DNA from 2 places in the Bacillus salitolerans genome. Region 1 is predicted to be linked to the other one. Evidence: predicted binding sites of a transcription regulator. Region 1 holds the regulator's gene; the other holds the start of a gene.
The links. The regulator NrdR, encoded in region 1, represses ribonucleotide reductase genes. The targets are predictions, from matches to a motif close to AACACNATATATNGTGTT.
Positions count from the first base shown of each region.

Region 2: ACFSCX_RS07620 (vitamin B12-dependent ribonucleotide reductase) is a predicted target of NrdR. The motif match lies at 1,837-1,854, and genes of this name have one in related genera.

Region 1 is NZ_JBHUEM010000016.1:38,073-41,292, forward strand. Features, by position in the region: gene ACFSCX_RS11280 (glyceraldehyde-3-phosphate dehydrogenase) at 1-140, shown strand, start outside; gene speD (adenosylmethionine decarboxylase) at 506-886, shown strand; gene ACFSCX_RS11290 (cytosolic protein) at 1,082-1,459, shown strand; gene nrdR (transcriptional regulator NrdR) at 1,582-2,040, shown strand; gene ACFSCX_RS11300 (replication initiation and membrane attachment family protein) at 2,102-3,220, shown strand, end outside.
Region 2 is NZ_JBHUEM010000007.1:124,054-127,273, forward strand. Features, by position in the region: gene ACFSCX_RS07620 (vitamin B12-dependent ribonucleotide reductase) at 1-1,685, opposite strand, end outside; gene ACFSCX_RS07625 (NUDIX domain-containing protein) at 2,056-2,484, shown strand; gene ACFSCX_RS07630 (transposase) at 2,847-3,155, shown strand.

The DNA.
Region 1 (3,220 bases):
CAATGGTGATGGGGAATAGAAAAATTAAGGTGCTTGCTTGGTACGATAATGAATGGGGTTATTCAACAAGAGTAGTTGATTTAACAAAGTTTGTTTCATCTCAACTTAAAGAGATGAAAGAAGAGGTTTCTACAATGTAATAGTAAGGAAAAAGCACCTGTTTAAAGGTGCTTTATTCTTTTACTTCAAAAATTCGAAAATATATTGGACAAGCGTTAAATGGATATTTTAGCTGATTAAGCAAATGGTAAAAGGGTGTGTTTCCTTCCGTCATAAAAAAAACAATTCATGTTTTGCGTTTGAATGGATAAAAAAATCAAATTCTTATGTTGCAAAAATGAAATAAACAAAGTATACTATGATTCGTGAACTTCTTATAAAAGCTTCGGTTTAGGTTGCTACTTAAAGGGTTAGGACCTCTTTGGACTAACTTTCCCCCGTGGTAGTTTACGTGCCATTCGCTAAAGAATTCATGTACACCTAAATTTGTAAAGGGGGAGTAATAATGGAAACAATGGGTCGTCACGTGATCTCAGAATTATGGGGTTGTGATTTTGACAAGTTGAATGACATTAATTACATTGAAGAAACTTTTGTTAATGCTGCATTAAAATCTGGTGCTGAAATTCGTGAGGTTGCCTTCCACAAGTTTGCTCCACAAGGAGTAAGTGGCGTTGTCATTATATCAGAATCTCATTTAACGATTCACAGCTTTCCAGAGCATGGCTATGCAAGTATTGATGTCTATACTTGTGGTCATCTAGATCCAAATATTGCAGCAGACTTTATTGCTGAGGCTCTTGGTGCTCAAACACGTGAAAATATTGAACTTCCACGTGGTATGGGTCCAGTACAAGTAAAGCAAGCTAAAGTGAAGGCACTTTAAAATTCAACTGAAAATTGTAAACAACAAGAAGAGGTGTATATATTGCACCTCTTTTTTTAACTTATATTTTTAGGATTATGGAGAGCCCGTGAGCTTTCCAATTAGATTGGTTAGCGTCTTATTGATAAAAGGAATATATTCGCCTGTGTCTTAAGTCTTGTTGCTTTCTATAACACGATTGAAAGGAAAAAATCGATGAACCTAAGTACAATACGACATTATTTATCAAGCCATTGTGAAACCTCAGATAAGCACGAGTCTGAAATGTTGCGAACACATTATTATAAAAGTACAAATGGTAAAGCTTTGAAAGTTTTACAGTCAGTGATTGAAACGATTCAAGGTTATAAGATTACTTCAGTTTCAGAAGAGCATGGTGAAATAAGTGTTGAAATCTCCGCACCTAAAAAAGGTTTTTTAGTTATTTCAGTTATTCAAGTGAGACCAATGGAGACAGCTATTGATTTTTCTGTCACGTATGAAGGATTTTTTGGTATAGGTTTTTGTCAAAAAGTTGTCTCTACTTTATATGAAAAACTCGATAAAGAACTCCAAGTGATTGGTAACGGATAGTAAAATAGATGGTTTAGTACTTGTCTAATAGGTCTGTATACAATAAGATTAATAGTAGAAACAAATGCAATGATTCACTATAATATTAGCATCTGCTGCTATTTTCCTTTGGAGTTGATTTTATGAAATGTCCAAGTTGCTATCATAATGGAACAAGGGTGTTAGATTCTAGACCTGTTGATGAAGGCAAATCCATAAGAAGAAGAAGAGAATGTGAAGAATGCCTATACCGTTTTACAACGTTTGAGAAGGTGGAAGAACTTCCGTTAATTGTTGTCAAAAAGGAAGGAACACGCGAAGAATTTAGCCGTGAAAAAATCCTGAGAGGTTTGATCAAAGCGTGTGAAAAAAGACCTGTGTCACTAAGTCAATTAGAAGAAATTACTCAAGAGGTGGAGATAGAACTTCGAAACCAAGGAGTTTCTGAGGTTAAGAGTGATATTGTTGGTGAGATGGTAATGGATCGACTTGCTTTAGTGGATGATGTAGCATACGTTCGTTTTGCATCCGTTTATAGACAATTTAAAGATATCACGGTCTTTATAGAAGAATTAAAGGACTTGCTAAAAACAAGAAAGTAATGAAGAATTGAGCTTAGGCATTCGTGCTAAAAGCTCTTTTTCCATAAGAAAGGATAAATCTATGCAATCATGGAAAGAAGTATTACCTGTTGATCAATATTTGGTTAAAACAGACACAGTATTACATGATTTTGATCGGAGATTTTTGAGTCTCGTTTATCAACCTCTAATTGGGCCGCTTAGCTTTTCGTTATATATGTTGCTGTGGAGTGAACTTGAAGCCTATAAATATTGGGGTTCTCCTTCTACCCACAAAAGTATAATGGAGTCAATGCGAACAAATTTAGATAATATTTTAGTTGCTCGATATAAATTAGAAGGAATTGGTTTACTGAAAACCTATGTTCAAAAAACAACCGACGTTCGAAATTTTATTTACGATCTCCAGCCTCCTTTATCTCCCGCCATATTTTTTAGTTCTGAATTTCCTTATAGTATATTTTTGAAAAATGAAGTTGGAGAGTTTAGATTTAATAAATTAAAATCTTTATTTGTAACGAAAGCAGTAAATCAAAACGATTTTCAAAATATCTCGAAATCCTTCTCAGATATTTTTGAGACGACACGAAACCAATCTCAATATATGAATGGAAGTCTCGAGGAGGATCATCAAGAATTTATTCATAGAGAAGAGAAAGGAATGGAGAAAATCGATGTCGGAACATTAGAATTCGATTTTGATCAATTTATCTATGGATTATCTAAAAACTTTGTACCAAGGCATTTGATTACAGATGAAGTCGAAAAGAGAATAAAGCTACTTGCATATGTGTACGGATTTTCACCACTGGATATGCAAAAAGTTGTGTTAGATGCAACCAGTTCTGATGAAGAGGAGATTGATTTAGAGGTACTTTCACAGAAGGCGAAAGTTTACTATGATATAGAGAATTATGGAAGGATTCCGTCTCTCTCCTATAAAATACAGCCATTAGATCTTCAAACGATGAGATACCGGGAACCAAAGACTGAAGAAGAGAAGCGTATTCTCCATTTTGAAACAACATCACCGAAGGATTTCCTTAGTGAGCTCGCAGGAGGAGCTATGCCAACTGGAAGTGACCTATCATTAGTCGAGAGTATTATGGAAAATCAAAAATTAGAACCAGGTGTAGTCAACGTACTTCTGTACTATGTAGTTGTTCATAAAAAGATGAACTTAAATAGAAATTATATGACA
Region 2 (3,220 bases), on a different contig from region 1:
CAATAAATGAGCAAATCATGTAATCCCATAACGCCCAAACCAACACGTCGTTCACCAAGTGCTTGTTTTTTGTTTGCTTCGAGAAAGTATGGTGTTGCGTCGATAACGTTATCTTGCATACGAACACCAACTTCTACTGTATTCTTTAATTTTTCAAAGTTCACTGTTTTTGTTTCTTTATCTGCCATTTCAGCCAGATTAACCGCGGCAAGGTTACAAACCGAATACGGTGCGAGTGGTTGTTCTCCACATGGGTTTGTTGCAACTACTTTTTGTCCATATGCTTTCGCATTCGTCATTTCGTTTGCATTATCAATAAAGAATATCCCTGGTTCCGCTGAGTAGGTTGCACAGATGTTAATTAAATTCCAAAGCTCCTTCGCTTTAACACGGCGATATACTCGTATTTTATGTCCCATCTTTTCCCACTCACGAACATCACCAACTTCATGCCATGTTTCGTTATATATGTTCATTTCAGCTTCGTCATAGCTTTCAACATCAGGGAAGCGAAGCTCGTATTCAAGGTCTTGTTCAACAGCTTTCATAAATTCCTTTGTTAAGCAAATAGAGATATTTGCTCCTGTTAAAAATTCAGAGTTATGGACTGTATAAGTTCCACCTGTTTTGAGCTTTTCTTCTGCATCACGGATAACCTTTTCTGTAAATCCACCTAGTCCGGGAATATGCTTGTAATAAGTAATTCCTTGATACATCATTCGCTCACTTTCACTTAATGGCGTGAACTTCAGCTTATCCTGTGCTACTTTTCTAATTTGTTCGTCATTAATATTTTCAATTAAGAATCTTAGAATTCGTGGGTTTTGCATTTTTGAAATGATGAATTCGATTACGTCTGGATGCCAGTCGGCCAACATAATCATTTGTGCACCTCTACGCGATCCACCCTGCTCCACTAAATGAGTTAACTTCGCAATATCATCGAGCCAAGACACGGAACCCGATGATTTACCATTAACACCTTTAGCTAACGTGTTTCGTGGCCTTAAGGTAGAACCGTTCGTTCCTACTCCACCGCCTCTACTCATGATTTCCATTACTTGTTTACGGTGTTCAGAAATGCCTTCACGGGAATCTTGTACGAATGGCATCACATAACAGTTGAAGTACGTTACATCTGTATCAGCTCCAGCTCCATAAAGAACGCGCCCGGCTGGAACAAAGTTAAGTGAGACAAGCTCATGATAGAATTTTTCATACCATTCTTGACGCTTTTCAGGTGTGGTTTCTACCGAGGCAAGGCCAGTCGCATTTCGCTTGGCAATTTGCTCGTAAAACACTTCAAGTGGTTTTTCAATTATATCTAATGAACGTTTAACTATACCTGTCTCGACTTCAGATGGCTTGTCCAACACGCCGCGGTAATCTTCCTCAACAAGGACATCGGCGGTTTTGTTTTCCCAGTCAATCGTCTTGATGTGACCAAGTCCCCTTGCCGGAAACTTAGGATCCTCCTTGATCGTTAGAACCACAAAATCTCCTACACTAAGGGTAATTTTCTCGGTATCTTTAAAGGAATAACGATCAAGCATAACTAAACGTGATACCCCTTTGTGTGTCATCTTCATGTCTCTAGTTATTGGATGAACTTGTGGGAAAGCTCGTATGTCATCATTTAGTTTGTTCACATCAATATTTAGTTTTTTTTCAAGCGCAACTGTCAACTAAAACATCTCCCTTATACATAAAAACTATCTTTTTTTTATTCGAGTAATCTAGTAGAAGCTATGTAATATACCCTCGAATTTTTGATAATGTTACCGTAACATATTCGGATATAAAATATCAATATATTGTATATACATTATTTTCGACAACACTACATATTGATGTTTATGCAAAATATATTTTTTTTGTCAAAATCAAAATACATTACATTTTAGAGAAAAGAGAAGAAAATTGAGGGTGTTAAAAGATAATGACTAATTTTAACTTTTTTTAAAACTTGCAATTCCAAATTCCCGAAATAGAAATATTAGCCACTACGCATGAGTTTATGATATCCTTTGTTACTACCATTGGAGGAGGGAATGTATGTATAACACTCGTATAAGAGCAGGTTGTGTAATTATCCAAAATAACGCTATCCTACTTGTTGAGTTTCATGATGAAAGTGGACTTCATTATAATCTACCAGCAGGTGGAGTCAATGATTATGAAGAAATAAAGTCTGCAGCTAAAAGAGAAGTAAAAGAGGAAACTTCAATAGATGTAGAGGTTGGAGAGTTAGCATTCACCTATGAATTTTTAGATACGGTAAATAAAAAGCATTCATTAGGTTTGTTTTTCGACTGCAAAGTAACAGGTGGAACAGCAAGTTTACCGACTAATCCAGATCCAAATCAAACGGGTGTAAAATGGATATCAATTGATGAATTAGATTCAATCGTTCTATATCCAAATATAAAGAAAGAAATTAGAGAATTTGCTGAACACAAAGTCACTATCCCCTTACTCAAATAGAAGGTAGGTATGATATTGTTTAGAAACTTGGCATTTTTTATGAAATAATGCTCATTTTTTTACTCAAGTTGAGAATTTTATGTATGGTGCACGTTTTGATGAGGAAGATATCGCCTAAACAAGATGCAGGATGCCATTTTTCTATCATTTCTAGTGAATCTATCATCAACTTTGTAAATTTTATCAGCGACTTCTGAAAAGATAACAGCAACTTTCTTCATTTATCATCAACATTTAGAATTTATCATCAACTTTCTACTTTATCATCAACATTCTTTTAAGCCCCCTTATTCATTTGGACACGAACTAGGTTATAAAAGTACACTAAAAGTGTCGATTCTGGTGAATAGGAGGTGGTTAGAGTGAAGAAGAAGATCGATGTTATTGAAGATGTGAAAAAGAAATATGTAAGAATGGCATTGGAAACTGGAAACCATTCATCTACTGCTAGAAAAGCTGGTATTTCAAAAGATACATTTAGAAAATGGATGACAGAATATCAAGATGAAATTTTAGAGATGATGGAACAAGAAGGCACTACCACCCTATCAGAAAATCCGACTAAAAATGAACTTTTAGATAAATATGAACAAGCAATGAGATTGTTGGGTGAAAAAGAGCTTGAAGTTGCGATGTTAAAGAATCTCCTAAAAAAAAACGAATACCACTAGAGGAACGTTTACTTGAAATAGAACTGTGGGTATCAGAGGGGTTTCCTATAATCAAAGCAACAAAA